Regions from separate parts of the Geodermatophilus sp. CPCC 205761 genome, predicted to be linked through region 2. Evidence: riboswitches for the same ligand, from Rfam matches in the RefSeq annotation. Region 2 holds a riboswitch; each other region holds the start of a gene.
The links. Region 2 has a riboswitch for S-adenosylmethionine ahead of thrC (threonine synthase). Riboswitches for the same ligand answer to the same signal wherever they lie in the genome.
Positions count from the first base shown of each region.

Region 1: it holds a riboswitch for S-adenosylmethionine, as region 2 does, so the genes downstream of both, MY526_RS06400 (bifunctional o-acetylhomoserine/o-acetylserine sulfhydrylase) here and thrC (threonine synthase) in region 2, are expected to answer to the same signal.
Region 3: it holds a riboswitch for S-adenosylmethionine, as region 2 does, so the genes downstream of both, MY526_RS17155 (aminotransferase class V-fold PLP-dependent enzyme) here and thrC (threonine synthase) in region 2, are expected to answer to the same signal.

Region 1 covers NZ_JALPKQ010000007.1:127,171-133,815, reverse strand. Annotated here, with positions in the region: gene MY526_RS06410 (gamma carbonic anhydrase family protein) at 1-63, shown strand, start outside; gene metX (homoserine O-acetyltransferase MetX) at 74-1,189, opposite strand; gene MY526_RS06400 (bifunctional o-acetylhomoserine/o-acetylserine sulfhydrylase) at 1,205-2,500, opposite strand; SAM riboswitch class IV at 2,544-2,659, opposite strand; gene MY526_RS06395 (amino acid ABC transporter ATP-binding protein) at 2,744-3,517, opposite strand; gene MY526_RS06390 (amino acid ABC transporter permease) at 3,514-4,254, opposite strand; gene MY526_RS06385 (hypothetical protein) at 4,257-4,475, opposite strand; gene MY526_RS06380 (ABC transporter substrate-binding protein) at 4,492-5,247, opposite strand; gene MY526_RS06375 (hypothetical protein) at 5,214-5,432, opposite strand; gene MY526_RS06370 (hypothetical protein) at 5,546-5,977, opposite strand; gene MY526_RS06365 (mechanosensitive ion channel family protein) at 6,064-6,645, opposite strand, start outside.
Region 2 covers NZ_JALPKQ010000013.1:1,330-7,974, reverse strand. Annotated here, with positions in the region: gene MY526_RS10025 (cold-shock protein) at 132-332, opposite strand; gene thrC (threonine synthase) at 531-1,832, opposite strand; SAM riboswitch class I at 1,845-1,972, opposite strand; gene MY526_RS10015 (HAD family hydrolase) at 2,032-2,853, shown strand; gene MY526_RS10010 (ABC transporter permease) at 2,895-3,776, opposite strand; gene MY526_RS10005 (alpha/beta fold hydrolase) at 3,773-6,645, opposite strand, start outside.
Region 3 covers NZ_JALPKQ010000028.1:47,685-54,329, forward strand. Annotated here, with positions in the region: gene MY526_RS17135 (cysteine dioxygenase) at 1-435, opposite strand, end outside; gene MY526_RS17140 (LLM class flavin-dependent oxidoreductase) at 547-1,647, opposite strand; gene MY526_RS17145 (NADPH-dependent FMN reductase) at 1,649-2,149, opposite strand; gene MY526_RS17150 (LLM class flavin-dependent oxidoreductase) at 2,146-3,255, opposite strand; SAM riboswitch class IV at 3,485-3,598, shown strand; gene MY526_RS17155 (aminotransferase class V-fold PLP-dependent enzyme) at 3,628-4,998, shown strand; gene MY526_RS17160 (hypothetical protein) at 5,004-5,930, opposite strand; gene MY526_RS17165 (sulfotransferase) at 6,008-6,645, shown strand, end outside.

The DNA.
Region 1 (6,645 bases), on a different contig from region 2:
CGGCCGGTGGTCCGCCACAAGCTGCCCCCGGCCGGCCAGGTGCCCGGCGACGCCATGGACTGAGCCGCGCAGCTCAGCCGGCCAGCAGCTCCCGAACAAGCGCACCGACGGCGTCGATCTCGATGAGGAACCCGTCGTGGCCGTACGGCGAGGAGAGCACCCGCAGCGGGACGCCGAGGCCGTCGGCGACCTGCTGCTGGAGCGCGAGCGGGTACAGCCGGTCGCTGTCCACGCCGGCCACCACCGCCCGCGCGGTGACCCGGGACAGCGCCGCCTCGACCCCGCCCCGGTCGCGGCCGACGTCCCAGGAGTTCATCGCCTCGGTCAGCACCACGTAGCTGCCGGCGTCGAACCGGGCGGCGAGCTTGCCGGCGTGGTGGTCCAGGTAGGAGGCGACCGCGTACCGGCCGTCGCCCTGCACCGCGGTGCCGAAGCGCTCGTCCAGCTCCCCGGCGCTGCGGTAGGTCAGGTGCGCGATCCGCCGGGCGACGCCGAGCCCGTCGACCGGTCCGGGGCCGGGCAGGTAGTCCCCGCCGGCCCAGGCCGGGTCGGCACGGACCGCGGCCTGCTGGGTGGTCTGGGTGCCGATCTGGTCGGCGGTCGCGGCGGCACCGGAGGCGAGGAAGAACAGCGCTCCGACCCGGTCGGGCAGCCCGACCGCCCACTCCAGCGCCCGCATGCCACCCATCGAGCCACCGAGCACCGCCGTCCACCGGTCGATGCCGAGGGCGTCGGCCAGCGCGGCCTCCACCCGCACCTGGTCGCCCACGGTGACGGCGGGGAAGCGCGCGCCCCACGGAGCGCCGTCCGGGGCCGGGGACGACGGGCCGGTCGTCCCCTGGCAGCCGCCGAGGACGTTGGCGCAGACGACGAACAGCCGGTCGGTGTCCAGCGGCGCCCCGGGCCCGACGAGCCCGTCCCACCAGCCCGGCGTCGGGTGGCCCGGGCCGGGCGGGCCCACGACGTGGCTGTCGCCGGTGAGCGCGTGCTCGACCAGGACGGCGTTGCCCCCGCCGGGCGCGAGCGTCCCCCACGTCTCGTAGGCCACCCGGACCGCCGGCAGCGACCCGCCGCGGTCCAGCCCGAGCGGACCGGGCAGGTCGAGGAAGCGCCGGTCGCCGACCGGGTCCCCCTCGCGCCAGCCGCCCGGGCGCGGCGGGGCCCAGGGGGCGACCCGGGCCCCGCTCACGTCAGGACGTCCTTCTCACTCGGCGGACTTCGCGGCGCGGAAGCCGGCCTCCAGGTCGGCGAGGATGTCGTCGATCCCCTCCAGGCCGACCGCCAGCCGCACCAGGCCGGGGGTGACGCCGGTGGTCAGCTGCTCCTCGGCGGTCAGCTGCGAGTGCGTCGTCGACGCCGGGTGGATGACCAGGCTGCGCACGTCGCCGATGTTGGCCACGTGGCTGTGCAGCTCCAGCGCGTCGACGAACCGCTTGCCGGCCTCGACCCCGCCGTGCAGCTCGAAGGTGAGGACGGCGCCGGCGCCGCGCGGCGCGTACTTCCGCTGCGCGGCGTGCCACGGGGACGACGCCAGCCCCGGGTAGTTGACCCGGTCGACGGAGTCGTGCGCCTCGAGGAACTCCGCGACCCGCTGGGTGTTGGCCACGTGCCGCTCCATGCGCAGCGACAGCGTCTCGATCCCCTGCACGACGAGGAAGGCGTTGAACGGCGAGATCGCCGGGCCGAGGTCCCGCAGCAGCTGCACCCGTGCCTTGAGCGCGTACGCCGGCGCACCGAGGTCGGCGTAGACGACGCCGTGATAGGTCGGGTCGGGCTCGGTGAAGCCGGGGAACTTCCCGCCGGTCCAGGTGAAGTTGCCGGCGTCGACGATCAGCCCGGCGATCACCGTGCCGTGCCCGCCCAGGTACTTGGTCGCCGAGTGCACGACGACGTCGGCACCGAACTCGATCGGCCGGATGAGGAACGGGGTGGCGATCGTGTTGTCGACGATCAGCGGGACGCCGTTGCGGTGCGCCACCTCCGACACCGCGCTGATGTCGAGGATGTCGCCCTTGGGGTTGCCGATCGTCTCGCCGAAGAAGGCCTTGGTGTTCTCCTGGACCAGCGACTGCCAGTTCTCCGGGTCGTCGGGGTCCTCGACGAAGGAGACGGTGACGCCGAGCTTGGGCAGCGAGTGGTGCAGCAGGTTGTACGTGCCGCCGTAGAGCGAGGCGGACGCGACGACGTGGTCGCCGGACTCGGCGATGTTGAGCAGCGCCAGGGTCGTGGCGGACTGCCCGCTCGACACCGCCAGCGCCGCGACGCCGCCCTCCAGCGAGGCCACGCGCTGCTCCAGCGCGTCCTGCGTCGGGTTCATGATCCGGGTGTAGATGTTGCCCATCTCGGCCAGCGCGAACAGGTCCGCGGCGTGCTGGGCGTCGCGGAACTGGTAGGCGGTGGTGGCGTAGATCGGCAGGGCACGGGCCCCGGTGGTCGGGTCGGGGCTCGTGCCGGCGTGGATCTGCCGGGTCTCGAAGCTCCAGCTCTGGGGGTCGGGCATGCGCCGGTCTCCTCTCATCGGGAGACCCCGCGGCGCGCGAGGACCTCCGTCCTTGCCGGACGGCGGGCGCCGACCGGCCGGCTCTTCCCCTGGAGCACCTCGGACGGAGTCGAGGTTGCCGGGCAGCCAGCCAGGTGCTTCGCACTGCCTCTCGTGAGCCAGACGCGATCTTATGCAGACGGGAGCACACCCGGCACAGGGGCCCCAGGCGCATCGGGGCCGGTCAGGCGGCGGAGGCCGGCCCTACAGCACCTTGGAGAGGAACGCCCGGGTGCGGGCGTGCTGGGGGTCGCCGAGCACGCGCCGCGGGTCGCCGGCCTCGACGACCACGCCGTCGTCCATGAAGACCAGGGAGTCGCCGACCTCGCGGGCGAAGCCCATCTCGTGGGTGACGACGACCATCGTCATCCCCGACCCGGCGAGCCCCCGCATGACGTCGAGGACCTCGCCGACGAGCTCCGGGTCCAGCGCGGACGTCGGCTCGTCGAAGAGCATGAGCTGCGGCTCCATCGCCAGGGCCCGGGCGATCGCCACCCGCTGCTGCTGGCCGCCGGAGAGCTGGTTCGGGTAGTTGTGCACCCGGTCGCCGAGGCCCACCCGCTCCAGCAGCTCGACGCCCCGCCGGCGGGCCTCCGCCTTGCGCACGCCCTTCACCTGGGTGGGTGCCTCGACGACGTTCTCCAGCGCCGTCATGTGCGGGAAGAGGTTGAACCGCTGGAAGACCATGCCGATGTCGCGGCGCTGGGCAGCGACCTGCCGGTCGGGCAGCTCGTGCAGCTTGCCGCCGTGCTCGCGGTAGCCGACCAGGTGCCCGTTCACCCACAGCCGGCCGGCGTCGATCTTCTCCAGGTGGTTGATGCAGCGCAGGAACGTCGACTTCCCCGAGCCGGAGGGGCCGATCACGCAGACCACCTCGCCGGCGGCGACCTCCAGGTCGATGCCCTTGAGCACCTCGACCTGACCGAAGGACTTGCGCACGCCCTCGGCCCGGACCATCGGCTGCCCGTCCCCGGTCACTTCTGGCCCCCGACCTCGCGGGCCTCGCGGGCGGCCCGCTGCGCCCGCGTCTCCCGGCTGCCGAAGCCCCGGTTGAACCGCCGCTCCAGGAAGTACTGGCCGATCATCAGCAGGCTGGCCAGCGCCACGTACCAGAGGATCGAGGCCACGGCCATCGGGATGATCTGGAAGGTCCGGCTGCCGATCGCCCGCAGCTGGAAGTTGAGCTCCGTCGTCACCGGGACGGCGATGAGCAGCGAGGTGTCCTTGAGCATCGCGATCGTCTCGTTGCCGGTCGGCGGGATGATGACGCGCATCGCCTGCGGCAGCACGATCCGGCGCATGGTCTTGCCGCGGCTCATCCCCAGGGCGGAGGCGGCCTCGTTCTGGCCCGGGTCGACCGACTGGATCCCGGCCCGCACGATCTCGGCCATGTAGGCGCCCTCGGAGAGCACGAGGCCGATCAGGCCCGCGGTGAACCCGGCGAAGATCTGGTTGCCGTTCAGGCCGAACAGGCGCAGGTCCGCGTCGAACCCGAACAGGTCCATGAGCTGCCGGTCGAAGGGGAACCCGAACTCGTAGGTGGCGTAGAGGGCGCCGAGGTTCGCGACGAAGAAGAGCAGGACGATCCGGGGGACCGCCCGGAAGAGCCAGATGTAGGTCCACGCCGCGCCCGAGACGACGGGGTTGGGCGACAGCCGCATCACCGCGAGGACGATGCCGAGCAGCACGCCCAGCACCATCGCCAGGACGGTCATGATCAGCGTCGTCCGGGCCCCCGCAGCACCGGCGGGCTGAACATGTTGTCGAGCATGAAGTCCCACTGGAACACCGGGTTGGTGGCCAGCATGTGGACGAACATCGCCACCAGCACCGCGATGACGGCGGTGGCGATCCACCGGCCGGGGTGCCGGACCGGCACCGCCTCGATGCGTCCGGGCGGCGCCGGCCGGGTGGTGCCGGGGGCCTCGGCGGCCATGGGTGTGGTGCCCTCGTCAGCCGACGGCGGGGTTCACCGTCGGGGCGTCGATGGCGCCGTCCTCCACGGCCCAGCGCTCGAGGACCTCGGTGTAGGTGCCGTCCTCGATCAGGGCGCTGAGGGCGTCGGCGATCGCCTGCGCGAACTCCGTCGCCTCCAGCGGGACGACGTACCCGTACGGCGCCGCCTCGTAGATGTCGCCGAGCAGCTCCAGCTGGCCGCCGGTCTGCTGGACGGCGTAGGCCATGACCGGGGAGTCGGCCAGCCCGGCGACGGCGGCACCGGAGACGATCGCCGCGGTGGCGTCGCTCTGCAGGTCGTACTGGTTGATCGTGATCGGCTCCTCGCCGGCCGCCTCGCACGCCTCCGAGCGGGCGGTGATGTCGTCGACCTGCACGGTGGCCCGCTGCACCGCGATGGTCAGCCCGCAGGCGTTGTCGGGGTCGACGCCCTCGGGGTTGCCGGCCTTGGTGGCCCACTGGGTGCCGGCCGAGTAGTAACTGATCATGGTGGCCTGCTGCAGCCGCTCGGGGTTGATCGTGAACGAGGAGACGCCCACCTCGTACCGGCCCGAGCCCACGCCGGCGATGATCGAGCCGAAGTCGGCGGTCTCGAACCGTGCCTCCAGCCCGAGCTTCTGCGCGACCAGGCTGAACAGGTCGACGTCGAAGCCGACGATCGTCTCGCCGTCCTCGGCGATGAACTCGCTGGGCGCGTAGCTGGTGTCGCTGCCGACGGTCAGGACGCCGTCCTCGGCCACCTCCGCCGGCACGAGCGCGGCGAGCGCGTCGTCGGCCTCGACGCTCGGCAGCGGCCGCCGGTGGGGCCGGCGCCGGCGTCCCCGCCGCTGCCGCGGTCGCCGCCGGAGTCGTCCCCGCAGCCGGCGAGCACGAGGGTCAGCACGGCGGCGGTCGCGACGGCGGCCCGCCCGGGCCGGGTCAGGGATCGGATGGCCACGCGTGTTCCTCCTCCGGGTGCACCTCGACGATCGAGACGCGGGGTGCTGATCTTGCCCTGCGGGCGGGCCCGGCGCGCCGAGGTGCCTGGTGCTCGCGCGGTGGTGGCGACCGTCACGGGGTCGGGGCGTCCGCCGGCGGCGTGGTCGAGGGGGCCGGCGCCGTCGTCGGCTCGGCCGGGGTCGTGTCGGGCGCGGTCGTCTCCGCAGGGACGTCGGTCGTCCCGCCCGCCGGTGCCTCGGTCGTCGTCGGACCGGTCGGTGCGGTCGTCGGGGTCGGCGTCGGCTCGGTGGTCTCGGCGGGAGCGGTCGTCTCCGCCGGCTCCGTGGGCTCGGCCGGGACCGGGGCCTGCGGCGCCGGCGTGGAGCTGTCGACCGGGGCGCTCGTGCCGGCGGCGGTGACCTCCGGCCGCACGGAGAGGTAGAGCGCGAGGAAGGCGATGAAGAGCAGGCCCAGCACGAGGGTCGAGGTGCGGGCGCGGCCCAGGTGGTGGGGGACGAACGACCACCAGCGCCGCGTCCCGCCGGCCGGTGGCGAGGTCCTCACCGAGGGCGTGTTCGCCGCCGGGGTCGTCGGCGTCGGCGTGGACGTGGGCGGGGGTGGTGGCGTCGGCCGGCCGTCGTCGGGCCGCGTCACCGGGCGCCGTCCCCGGAGCCGGTCCGGGCGTCCTCAGGGGGCAGGGGGGACGTCGGCGTCGGCAGGTTCATGCCCTCGCGGTGCAGCGCCAGGACGATCCGGGCGCGCAGGTCACGGCCCACCTCGAACTGCTTGCCGGGCAGCGTGCGGGCCACCAGGCGGACGTTGACCTGCTCGAGGTCGAGGGTCTCCACGCCCATCACGCTGGGCGGGTCGAGCAGCAACGGCCGCATGAGCGGGTCGCGGAAGGCCTCGGCCCCGACCTCGCGCAGGACCTCGTTGACCCGGTTGACGTCGATCGTCGTCGGCACCGGGACGTCGACGACGGCGCGGGCCCAGTCGCGGGAGAGGTTGGTGACCTTGACGATCTGCCCGTTCGGGAGGGTGATCACCTCGCCGTTGGGCGAGCGCAGCCGGGTGACCCGCAGCGTGACGTCCTCGATCGTCCCGCTGGCCTCGTCGCCGCCGCCGACCACCTGGATGGCGACGACGTCACCGAAGCCGTACTGCCGCTCGGTGATGATGAAGAACCCGGCCAGCACGTCACCGACGATCCGCTGCGCGCCGAAGCCGAGGCC
Region 2 (6,645 bases):
CTGCCGAGTGCAAGAACGGGGGGTGGGCGCCGGCTGTTCCCCGGCCCGACCGAGTGCCTCTGCGGCCTCCCGGACACGACCGAGGCCCGGCCCCCTGGCGGGGAACCGGGCCTCGGCGAGGACCTGCGAGCTCAGGCGGAGCGCACGCTGTCGGCCTGCGGCCCCTTCTCACCCTGGACGACCTCGAAGGTGACCCGCTGGCCCTCGTCGAGGCTCTTGTACCCGTCCATCTGGATGGCGGAGTAGTGGACGAAGACGTCCTGGCCGCCGTCGACGGCGATGAAGCCGAAGCCCTTCTCGGCGTTGAACCACTTCACGGTGCCCTGTGCCACGTGTGCTCCCACGTTTCGTGCGTGCGGACGACGCCAGCCATTCCAGCGCCGGGTCTAGCTCTTCCGCCCGTCGAACACGAACGTGGAACCGAACCGCGGGAGAAGGTACAACACGAAGGGCGTGGTGAGAGCAACCTCACCCACGCCGGACACGGATGGAGGGACGACGTCCCCCGATCCGGCTGCGACCCTACTCCGTCACCCGATGAGACCGGCCGCCCGCACCGACTTCAGCGACGGCTGCACCCGGTGGGTCGGCCCGACGACCGGCTCCAGCGGGTCGAGGGTCTTGAGGCCCTCCCCGGTGTTGAGGACGACGGTCTCCTTGGCCGGGTCCAGCCGGCCGTCCTCCAGGAGCTGGCGCAGCACCGCGACCGTGACGCCGCCGGCGGTCTCGGCGAACACCCCGGTGGTCCGGGCGAGGTCGCGGATGCCCTGCACGATCTGCTCGTCGTCCACCCGGCCGACCGCGCCACCGGTGCGCCGGATCGCGTCGAGCGCGTACGGGCCGTCGGCGGGGTTGCCGATGTTGAGCGACTTGGCGATGCCGGTCGGCTTCACCGGCTTGACGACGTCCCACCCGTTGTCGAAGGCCGTGGCGATCGGGTCGCAGCCGGCCGACTGGGCGCCGAAGATCGTCCACTCGCTCGCCTCGACGATGCCGGCGGTGGTCAGCTCGCGGAACGCCTTGTCCACCTTGGTGAGCAGCGAGCCCGACGCCATGGGGATGACGACCTGGGCCGGGATCCGCCAGCCGAGCTGCTCGGCGATCTCGTAACCCATCGTCTTGGAGCCCTCGGCGTAGTAGGGCCGCACGTTCTGGTTGACGAAGGCGGTGTCCTCGAACTCGTCGGTCTCGGCGAGCTCGCTGGTCAGCCGGTTGACGTCGTCGTAGGAGCCGTCGACGGCGACCAGCGTCTGCCCGTAGACCGCCGACTGGACGACCTTGCCCGGCTCCAGGTCGCTCGGGATGAACACGAACGACGGGATGCCGACCCGCGCGGCGTGCGCGGCGACCGAGTTGGCCAGGTTGCCGGTGGAGGCTGCGGCGATCTTGGTGTAGCCCAGGCGCTTGGCGGCGGTCGCCGCGAGGCTGACCACGCGGTCCTTGAACGAGTGGGTGGGGTTGGCCGAGTCGTCCTTGACCCAGAGGCCCCCGGTGACGCCCAGCTCCGCGGCCAGCCGGTCGGCCCGCACCAGCGGGGTCAGGCCGGGGTCGAGCGAGACGCGGTCGGCCGGGTCCTGCCCCACCGGCAGCAGTGCGACGTAGCGCCAGATGTTCTGCGGGCCGGCCTCGATCTGCTCGCGGGTGACCGCGCGCATGATCTCGGGGTCGTAGTCGACCTCGAGCGGGCCGAAGCACTCGGCGCAGGCGTGCTCGGCGACCAGGCCGAAGGTGGCGCCGCAGTTGCGGCACACCAGCCCGCGTGCCGGACACGGGGGCACCGGGCCACCGGCACCGGAGTCGGCCTGAAGGGAACCGGGAGCGGTCAGGGTCATGCGACGACTACCTCCTCATCTTCCCCGCGGCGGGCCGTCGAGCCGCGCGGGACGGAATTGGCACCTCTCGCCGCGGAGTGCGCGGTCGGCGGTTGCCGGGGCTTCATCGGGCCGTGTCCCTCTGCCCCTCTGGATGAGTGGAACGCACCGACTGTACCCAGGTGACCGTCGTCGCTGCGGACCCGGCCACGATGAGTCCGTGACTGCGCGGATCGTCTACACCGACCTCGACGGCACGATGGTCGGCCCCCGGGGCTCCTTCTGGCACACCGCCGCCCGCGACCTCACCGCCGGCCCGGCCACCGCACTGCTCGACCTGCACCGGGCCGGCGTCCCGCTCGTGCTGGTCAGCGGGCGGACGTTCGAGCAGGTGGTGGAGGCGGCGCGGATCTTCGCGGCGGACGGCGCGATCGCCGAGCTCGGCTCCGTCGTCGGCTGGGACGGCGGCCGCGGCGTCCACCGGCTGACCGGGGAGCTGCCCGCCGAGCACGCCGCGCGGGCCCCGATGGAGGTGATGGCCGAGCTCGGCGTCGTCGAGGACCTGCTGGCGCGCCACGCCGGCCGGCTGGAGTGGCACGCCCCCTGGCACGCCACCCACACGACCGACGCGCTGCTGCGCGGCCGGGTGGACCCCCTGGCCGTCGACGCGTACCTCGCCGAGCGCGGGCACGGCTGGCTGACGCTCAACGACAACGGGTCCATCCCGGCGACGTCCCGGATGACCCTGGCCCCCGACGCGCTGCCGCCGCGGGTCTACCACCTGATGCCGCGCGGCATCTCCAAGGGCGCGGCGATCGCGTGGGACCTCGAGCGACGCGGCCTGACCCCCGACGACGCGGTGGCGATCGGCGACAGCGTCAGCGACCTGGAGATGGCGCCGGCGGTCGGCCGGCTGTGGATCACCGCGAACGGGGCGACCGTCGACGGGATGGCCGACCTGCTGGCCGCCGTCCCGAACGTGGCGGTGACCGGTGCCGCGATGGGCGAGGGCTGGGCCGAGGCCGTCCGCGCGAGTCTCTGATGGAGTGGTTCTGTCGGCGTCACGCCGACAGAACCACTCCATCAGCTCGTGACGTCGCGGCGGGCGAAGTGGCGGAAGGCCAGCGCGGTGAAGACCGCCGCGTACACCAGCGACTGGACCACGCCCCGGAACAGGTCGCCGGAGTCGACCGGGGTCTGCAGCAGGTCGGTCCAGGCGAACTCCTCCGCGGTGGGGAACCAGTCGCGGACCGCGCCGAGCTGCTCGACCTGGTCGAGGATCGCGAAGACGAACATGGTGAACACCGCGCCGCCGACCGCGGCCAGGGGCGCGTCGGTGATCGTGGAGAACCAGAACGCCAGCGTGCCGACGACGAGCAGGTGGACGGCGAGGTAGCCGACCATCCCGGCCAGCCGCAGCAGCCCCTCACCCTGGCCGAGCGTCACGCCGATCGGCGTCTGGATCGCCTCGAACCCGAAGGCGATGCCACCGGCCACCAGTCCGGTGAGGACCAGCGCCAGCAGCGCCCCCACCGAGAGCACCAGGGCCGCGTACCACTTCTGCCGGAGCAGCCGCATCCGCGGCACCGGCGTGGCCAGCGTGTAGCGCAGCGACCCCCACTGCGCCTCGGCGGCAACCGTGTCGCCGAAGAACAGCGCGTAGACGACGACCAGGAAGAAGCTGGTCGTCGCGAACAGCACGAACAGGGTGAAGTTCAGCCCGCTGGAGGTGGCGACGTCGACGAGGTTCAGCCGGCTGTTCTCCGCCGCCTCCTCGCTGGCCCCCAGCTGCAGCGCCGCGATCAGGATCAGCGGCAGCGCGACCATCAGGGCGAAGACGCCGATGGTGCGCCGGCGCTTGAACTGCCGGCGCAGCTCGACCGACAGCCGCAGCGTGCGCTCGGGCCGGTACCCGGCGATCGCCCCCGTCGGCTGGACGTGCTCGGTCTCCATGCTCCGGCTCACGCCTCCTCCCCCACCAGCGCCAGGAACGCGTCCTCCAGCCGGCGCCGCGGCGTGAAGGCGTCGACCTCGAGGCCGGCCTCGACCAGAGCCTGCAGCGCCCGGACCCGGCTGGTGCCGTCGAGCTCGGCGACCAGCCCCTCGTCGGTGTGCACGGCCGACACCCCCGGCAGCCCCTCGAGGACGGCGATCGCGCGGTCGGTGTCGGCGTCGTCGACCAGGCCGACGAGCACCGCGCCGCCGGTGCCGACGATCTCCTCCACCGTGCCCTGGGCGATCTTCTGTCCCTTGGTCATGACGACGACGTGGCTGCAGGTCTGCTCGATCTCGCTGAGCAGGTGGCTGGACACGATGACCGTCCGGCCGGTCGCGGCATAGGACCGCAGCACCTCGCGCATCGCGTGGATCTGGGGCGGGTCCAGCCCGTTGGTCGGCTCGTCGAGCACCAGCAGGTCGGGCAGGCCGAGCATCGCCTGGGCGATCGCCACCCGCTGCCGCATGCCCTGGCTGTAGCGGCGCACCGGGCGGTCGATCGCCGTCCCCAGCCCGGCCACCTGGATGGCCTCGTCCATGTGCGCGTCCGCGGCCGGCCGGCCGGTGGCCGCCCAGTACAGCCGGAGGTTGTCGCGGCCGGACAGGTGCGGCTGCAGGCCGGTGCCCTCGACGAAGGAGCCCAGCCGGGAGAGGACGGGCGCGCCCGGGCCGGCCGCGTGGCCGAAGATGCTGATCCGCCCGTCGGTGGGCCGGATCAGCCCCATGAGCATGCGCAGCGAGGTGGTCTTGCCCGCACCGTTGGGCCCGAGCAGGCCGAGCACCTGGCCGCGGCGCACCTCGAAGGAGAGGTCCCGGACGGCGACGAAGCCGTCCTTGTAGGCCTTGGTCACGCCGGTGAAGCGCAGCGGGACGTCCTCGCCATCGGGTTCGACGGCCGACACCCGGCGGCGGCGCCGGCGGCCCCACAGGACGGCGACCAGCCAGCCGAGCAGCCCGAGGGCGACGACGGCGCCCAGCAGCACCCACCAGCGGGAGGTGCCGCCGACGGCCTCGGTCCGGCCGTCGACCTCCGGGACGCTGAGCGCGGCGCCGTCCCCGCCGGCGAGGGCCACCGAGTAGACGATCGCCTCGGCCGGCAGCGCGAACGCCTGGTCGGTCGAGGAGACGACGACCCGCAGGGTGTGCCCCGCCTCGAAGCGGTGCACGATGCCCGGCAGGGTCACCGACACCTCGGTGGGCGCGGTCGGGTCGGCCGACAGACCGGTCAGCGCCAGCGGCGCCACCTGACCGGCGGGGAGGGTCATCGAGCCGTCGGGCCCGACGTCGTAGAGCTTGGCGAACAGCGTCGCGGTGCCGCGGGCCGAGGCGACCGCGAGGTCGACCGTCGGGGCGCCCACGACCTCGACCGCGCTGTCGAGCGGCTCGCTGTCGAAGGCGGCGAACTGGCCGGGGATCTCGAAGGAGCTGCCACCCAGGGCCGCGCTGAGCGAACCCAGCCCGGGCACCACGGTGATCGCCGCGGGGGTGCCACCGGCGGGGGTGACCACCGGCTGCGTCGACCCGCTGAGCGGGAAGGTGGACCGGGTGGCGGGCTCGGCGCCGGCCAGGCCGGGGTACGCCGGCGCCACCACGGTCTGGTTGCCGCCCTGCACGTTTCCGACGCCCGCGCCGACCCCGGCGGGGACGGGGAACTCGAAGCCGGTGCCCGGGTCCTCGCCCTCGCCCCGCAGGTGCCAGTCGAACCACCCGGCGACCTGCTCGCGCAGCCGCTCCCGGGTCCGCTCCGAGCCGGAGTCGTCGTGGCCGCCGGTGTACCAGACCACCTTGACCGGGGTGCCGTCGGCGGCGATGCCCCGGGCGTTGGCGTCGGCCTGCCCCAGGCCGAACAGCGAGTCGCGGGTGCCCTGGACCAGCAGCGTCGGGGCGTCGATGCGGTCGAGGACGGTCGCCGGGCTGCTGCGGTCGAGCACCGCGGCGATCTCCGGCGTCAGCGTGCCGGTGGCCGCGGCGGTCTGGTAGGCGGCGCAGATGTCGGTCCGGAACCGGCCGCAGGTCAGCAGCTGCTCCACCTGCGCGGGGTCGACGGACGCCGGACCGAGCTGCGGGAGGCCCGCACCTGCCGCGGCCGGCAGCCCGCCCTCGTCGTCCTCGCCGGTGCCGCCGCCCAGGGCGTCGAGCAGGCCCCCGGTGGGCACCGACCCGACGCCGAAGAACAGCCCCGACCACAGCCGCTTGTAGACCCCGGCGTCCGCGCCCTGCGGAGTCGCCGCGACGGTCTCGCCGTCGGCGGCACCGACCTGGGAGGGAAACAGCGCCGCGGTCAGCGAGTTCCAGGTGATCTGCGGAGCGATGGCGTCGATGCGGTCGTCGTAGGCCGCGCCGAGGAGGGACAGCGCCCCGCCGTAGGAGGCGCCGGCGACGCCCACGCGGGGGTCGCCCTCGCCGTCGAGCAGCACGTCGTCGCGCTCGGCCAGCCGGTCGAGCTGCGTGGAGAGGTCGGCGACCTCGTAGCGCGGGTCGTTGAGGCCGATCTGGCCGGTGCTGCGGCCGAAGCCGCGCGCGGAGTAGGCGAGGACGACGTAGCCGCGCTCGGCCAGCAGCCGGGCGTCCTCGGCCACGGAGTCCTTGCTGCCGCCGAAGCCGTGCGCGAGGACGACGGCGGGGGCCGGCCGGTCCGCGGTCGCGGAGCCCGGCAGGTAGAGGGTGGTGTCGAGCTCGACGGCGTCCGCGCCCGAGCCGGAGGGGACGAGCGACTCCTCGGTGGCGACGTCCTCCGCGGCCGCCGCCGGCGCGGCCGGCGAGACGACGAGCAGGACGCCGGCGAGCAGCGGGGTGAGCAGGGCGACGAGCGCTCCGCGGGCGCCGGGGCGCGGGCGGG
Region 3 (6,645 bases), on a different contig from region 2:
GGCCTCCGCGCCGCCGTTGAGCACCTGGTGCACGTGGTGCGGTCCGAAGTGCCGCACCCGGCCGGTGGTGAGCTCGGCGGCGTCCTCCCGGGCGCCGACGCGCTCGCGCAGGGTGCCGCGGACGACGGCGAAGGCGCCGGCGGAGCCGCCGTGGTCGTGCAGCCCGGTGCCCTGGCCGGGCAGCCAGGACAGCAGCCAGACCTGGGCGCGGGCCAGCTCGGGGTGCAGGGACGGGTCGAGGACGTCGGCGGCGAGCCCCTGGTCGAGCAGGGCGCTCCAGCGGCTCTCGGGCCGGTACTCGACCAGCGGGGACCAGGCGGCCTCCGCGGCGGCGAGGGCGGCGGCGAGTGCGGCGGCGCCGGTGCGGAGGGTGGTCGTGTCGTCCGGGCGGTACAGCACGGAGGACAGGGCAGGGGACAGCAGGGAACGGGTCACGGGGTCTTCCTCGGGGAGTTCGGGGTGGTCTGGAGGTCGGGGGCGCTCAGCAGCCGCGACAGAGCGCGCTCGCCGTCCGCACCAGGTCCACCGCCGTGCGGCGGGTGAGCCTCACCGGGCACCCACCGGTTCGCGGGCCAGCAGGGGGAGGACCTCCTCGCCGACCCGCCACGCCTCCTCGAGGTGCGGGTAGCCGGACAGGACGAACTCGTCGACGCCCAGCGCCGCGTACTCGGCCAGCCGCTCGGCCACCTGCTCGGAGCTGCCGACCAGCGCGGTGGCCGCCCCCTCGCGGACCAGGCCGATGCCCGCCCACAGGTTGGGGGCGACCTCCAGCGACCGGGCGCCGTCGCCGGCGGCGCCGCCGTGCAGCGACGTCATCCGCGCCTGGCCGACGGAGTCCATGCGGGCGAAGCGCTCCTGCGTGGCGGCGATCGCCGACGCCGGCATCCCGGCCAGCATCCGGTCGGCCTCGGCCCAGGCCTGCTCCGGCGTGTCCCGGGCGACGACGTGCAGCCGCATCCCGAACCGGACGGTGCGGCCGTGCGCGGCCGCCCGCTCCCGCACCCGGTCCAGCCGCGGCGCGACCATGGCCGGCGGCTCGCCCCAGGTGAGGTACCGGTCCACCCAGCGGGCGGTCACCTCCTCCGCGGCCGGGGAGGCGCCGCCCAGGTAGACCGGCGGGACGACGTCCGGCGGCCGGACCAGGCCGGCGTCGCGCGCGGCGAAGTGCTCACCGGCGACGTCGAACCGCTCCCCGGCCAGGCAGCGGCGCAGCACCTCGAGGAACTCGCCGGTGCGGGCGTACCGGGCGTCGTGGTCGAGGAAGTCGCCGTAGGCGCGCTGCTCCACCGGGTCCCCGCCGGTGACGACGTTGAGCCGCAGCCGGTTGCCCGACAGCCGCTGGAACGACGCGGCCTGCTGGGCGGCGAGGGTCGGGAGCACGAAGCCCGGCCGGAAGGCGACCAGGAAGTGCAGCCGGGAGGTCAGCGGCACCAGCGCGGAGCAGACCACCCACGCGTCCTCGCAGCCGGACCCGGTCGGGGTGAGCACCGCCGCGAACCCGGCCTGCTCGGCGGCCTGCGCCACCGCGGCCAGGTACTCCAGGGTGGGCCGCCGGCGCAGCGCCGCGGCGCTGTGCCCGCGGTCGGTCGTCGCCGGCCCGACGTCGCGGCCGTCGCCACGGCTGGGCAGGAACCAGGAGACCTCCACGTCAGCGCCGTCCGGCGGTGCGGGCCGCCGCCACCTGCGGTCCCGCGACGGCCAGCCAGTCGTCCAGCGGGCCGGGGGCGTCCCAGGTCTTGTCGAGCAGGTAGAGCCCGCGGGTGGGCGTGGTGGCGCCGAGCTCGACCAGGACCGGCTTGAGCAGCAGGTCCGGCGCCAGCGCGTGGGCGGGCCCCGCGCCGAGCATGAGCGGGACCGCCACCACGCCGGCGAGGTCGCCGGTGCCGACCTGGTCGAGGAACAGCTTGAGCAGGCCGGTGTAGGTCGCCTTGTAGGTGGGGCTGGCGACGACGGCGACCTCGGCGGCCCGCAGCGCGGCGACCGCCTCCTCGACCGCCGGGTCGCCCCAGCCGAGCAGGCCTGAGCCGAGGTCGACCACGTCGACGACGCGGTCCGGCGGGGCGCCGGTGAGCCGCTCGACGACGTGCTCGGCGGCGGCGCGGGTCCGGGAGTGCGGCTTGGGGTTGCCGACGACCGCGATCGTGCTCACGGGGCGGCCGCCGCGGCGGCGTCGCGCTTGGCGACCTCCTCGCGCACGATCGGCAGCACGTACCGGCCGACGTCGATGGCATCCCCGAGCAGGTCGTAGCCGCGCATCGAGATGATGTCCACGCCGAGGTCCACGTAGTCCAGCAGCGCCTGGGCGACCGTCTCGGGGGTGCCGACCAGCGCGTTGGAGTTGCCCGCGCCGCCGGTCGCCGTCGCCGTCGGCGTCCACAGCGCGCGGTCGAAGCGCTCGCCGCGCTCGGCGATCGCCAGCAGCCGCTGGGAGCCGGCGTTCTCCGGCTCGGTGAGCGGGTGCCGCCGGGTCAGCGGCTGCGCGCCGCCGCCGGTGCGGGCGGCGATCCGGTCGACGGTGCGGTGCGCCTTCTCCCAGGCCAGCTCCTCGGTCGGCGCGATGATGGGACGGAAGGCGACCTGGATGCGGGGCATCGTCGTCCGCCCGGCCGCGCGGGCCGCCGCGTGCACGCGCTCGATCTGCGCCGCGGTCTCGGCCAGCGGCTCGCCCCACAGCGCGTAGACGTCGGCCTCGGCCCCGCCCGCGGCGTAGGCGGCCTCCGACGAGCCGCCGAAGGAGACGTCGGGCCGCGGCTGCTGCACCGGGAAGGTGTCGCTCACGAAGTCGGCGAACCGGTAGTGCTCGCCGTCCCAGTCGAAGGGCTCGTGCGAGGTCCACGCCTTCTTGACGATCTGGATGTACTCGCGGGTGCGGCCGTAGCGCTGGTCCTTGGTCAGGTGGTCGCCCTCGCGGCGCTGCTCGGCGTCGGTGCCGCCGGTGATGAAGTGGACGGTCAGCCGGCCGTCGCCGATCCGGTCCAGCGTGGCGAAGGTCTTCGCGGCGAAGGTCGGGTAGCTGACGTTGGGCCGGTGGGCCAGCAGCACCTGCAGCCGCTCGGTGTGCGAGAGCAGGAACGCGGCGGCCGCCGACGGCTCGGGGGAGCCGGACCCGTAGGCGAACAGCACGCGGTCCCACCCCCAGTCCTCGTGTGCGCGGCCGAGCCGCAGCGTGAACTCCTTGTCGAAGCTCGGCCCGGAGCGCGGGGTGGTCTCGGAACCGTCGTTGGTGGCGGCGATGCCCAGGAACTCGATCGGCACGGGTGGTCCTCAGGGGTGACGGGGGCCGCGCGGGACGGGCGGCCGGGGGAGGGGACGCGGGGCGGCGTCAGCGACAGCGCGCGGACCAGACCCGGCCCAGGTCCACGTGCACACGCCGGACCAGCCGCGGAGCGGCGGCGGTCGAGGTGAGGACGGCGGGCACGGACATATCTCTACCATCTCGATCGGGTTTGACGGGTAACCGGGTCGCATGTCACGCTGCCCGGCAGGTCAAGAGCGCCAGCGACAAGCCCCGGCTCGCTGGCCGGCAACCCTCCCTCCGCGATGGGGTGCCCCGGGTGACGACCCGGCGGGCGCCGACCGGCGTCCGCAAGCGCGGGCCCGCACGGGTCCCCGAACCGAGGAGGCCCCGTGACCGGCGCTGTCCTGTCCCGTCCCGCCGCTCCGGCCGGCTGCCCGCTGCTGCCGGTCGTCGGCGCGGACACCGAGGTGCCGCTGGTGCCCGCCGGCCGCGCCCCGTACGCCGACCTGGACACCGCGGCCAGCACGCCCGCCCTGGTCGCCGTCGCCGACCGGGTGGCCGAGGCGCTGCCGCTCTACGCCAGCGTGCACCGCGGCGCCGGCTACCTCTCCCAGGTGTCGACCGCCCTCTACGAGTCGGCGCGGGACACCGTCGCCGGCTTCGTCGGCGCCCGCGTCGACGACGTCTGCGTGCTGACGCGGAACACGACCGACGCGCTCAACCTGCTGGCCGGGTGCGTGCCCGCCGGGGATCGGGTGCTCGTCCTCGACTGTGAGCACCACGCCGACCTGCTGCCGTGGCAGCGCCGGGCCGCCACGACCGTGCTGCCCACGCAGGCGACGGTGACGGCGACCCTGCGCGAGCTGGCCGCGGAGCTGGTGCGCGGCCGCTACGCCCTGGTCGCGGTCACCGGGGCGTCCAACGTGACCGGCGAGGCGCTGCCCCTGGCCGACGTCGTCGAGCTGGCGCACGCCGCCGGGGCCCGGGTCGCCGTCGACGGCGCGCAGCTGGTGCCGCACCGCCGGTTCTCCCTGGCCGCGACCGGCGCCGACTACGTCGCCTTCTCCGGCCACAAGCTCTACGCCCCCTTCGGCACCGGCGCGCTGGTCGGCCGGCGGGACTGGCTGGACGACGCGCCGGCGCACCTCGCCGGCGGCGGGGCGGTGCACGAGGTGACCGTCGAGGGGACGACGTGGGCCGCGGCCCCGCACCGGCACGAGGGCGGATCCCCCAACGTGCTGGGGGCGGTGGCGCTGGCCGCCGCCTGCGACGCGCTGGCGGCGCTGCCCGACGGCGCGCTCGAGACCCACGAGCTCGCGCTGCGGGACCGGCTGGAGGCGGGGCTCGACGCCCTGCCCGGCGTCCGCCGGCTGCGGATCTGGCCGGACTCGACCGCGCCCACCGGCGTCGTCTCGTTCACCGTCGACGGGGCCGACCCGGGCCTGGTCGCCGCCGTCCTGTCCGCCGAGCACGGCGTCGGCGTGCGGGACGGCCGGTTCTGTGCGCACCCGCTGCTGGCCCGGCTCGGCGTGCCGCAGGGGGCGCTGCGGGCCAGCGTGGGGCTGGCCACCACCGCGGCCGACGTGGACCGGCTCCTCGAGGGCCTGGCCGCCTTCCTCGACCGCGGGCCGGCGGTCGACTACGCCGTCCGGTCGGGGCGGTGGGCGCCGGCCGACGACCCCCGCCCCCTGGCCGGCCTGGCCGGCGCGGACCCGGGGGCCGTCACCCGGGGAGCCGGCTGCGGCTCCCCCGGGAAGTGACCGTGTCAGCCCGGCAGCAGGACGGTGCGCAGCTCGTGCGCGCCGTCGGCGCGGGTGGCCTCGTAGAACCAGCGGGTGCCGCCGCCGGGCAGGGCCACCGCGTCGGCGTAGCGCAGCCCGCCGGGTGGGTGCGGGCTCTGCAGCAGCGGGCCGTCGGGAGCCGCGCGGAACCGGCCGTCGCCGTTCGCGACGGCCAGGCCGGTGCGCTCCTCCCAGTTCTCCGCCGCGGTGGCCCGGCCGTCGTAGAGGGCCCAGGTCCGGTCGCCGTCCAGGACGACGGCGGCGAACCGCACGCCGCGGGCGTCCCAGCTCCCCGGCGTGCCGGCCAGCGCGGTCCCGCGCCAGGTCCACTCGACGCCGTCCGGGCTGGTGGCGTGCTCGGTGGTCATGCGGTCGGTGGCGTGCGGGTCGTCGAGCGGGTGGACCGAGGCCCACAGGTGCCACTGCCGGCCGTCGAACCGGACCACCGGGTCCTTGACCGCCTCGCCGTCGCTGCCGGGCAGGACGGTGCGGGGAGTGGCCGCGGCGAGGTCCTCGACGCGGCCGGCCTCGAGCAGGTCCACCCGCCAGTGGCTGGTGCCCGGCGTCGCGCAGCTGACGTACAGCCGCCAGCGGCCCTCGGGCGTGTGCACCAGCGCCGGACGCTCCAGGGAGTCGGCGCCGAAGTCGTCCTTCCGGACCCGCGCGACCTCGGTGAAGTGGCGGCCGTCGTCGGACCGCGACACGGTGTTGGCGAAGCCGCGGCCCTCACCGACCGGGCGGCGCAGCCGGGCGGCCAGCCACCACGTGCCGTCGACCAGCTGGGCCGAGGGCCCGCCGGTCCACGAGCCGGGGCGGGGGTCGTCCGGTGCGAGCACGACCTCGGCGTCGGACCAGAACGACGACGCGTCCGGGAGACGGATGGCGGACGTCGGGGCGGGGGAGGACGGCACGCTGCGGCTCCGGGATCTCGGGCGGACGGCCCGCCCAGTGTGCATGCACCCGGCGACGACACAGGAGGAAGGCCCTGATGAGTGACCCCAGCGAGCGAGGTCCGCAGTTCGTGATCGCGGGCGCGCCCAAGGCCGGGACGACCGCGCTGCACGCGGCCCTGGCCACGCACCCGGGGCTGTACCTGTCGCCGGTGAAGGAGCCCAAGTACTACCTGACCGACGGCCGGCCGCCGCCGCGCAGCGGGCAGCGGGGGCCCGGCGACGCGCACAGCGCCCAGGAGTGGATCTGGCGGCGCGAGGAGTACCTGGCGCTGTTCGATGCCGCCCCGGAGGACGCCGTCCGCGGGGAGAGCACGCCGTTCTACCTCTACGACCGCGCCGCCCAGGCCCGGCTGGCCGCCGACGTCCCGGACGTGAAGGTGGTCGTCGTCGTCCGCGACCCGGTCGACCGGGCCTGGTCCAACTGGGTGCACCTGCGGGCCGACGGGCTGGAGCCCGAGGCGGACTTCCGCACCGCCGTCCGGCTCGAGGAGCGGCGGATCGCCGAGGGCTGGGCGCCGTTCTGGCACTACCGGGGGCTGGGGCGCTACGGCGAGCAGCTGCGGGACCTGTACAAGAGCGTGCCCCGGGAGAACGTGTGCCTGCTCCGCTACCGGCAGGTGGTCGACACCCCGCGCGAGGCGCTGGACCGGGTCAGCACGTTCCTGGGCGTCGA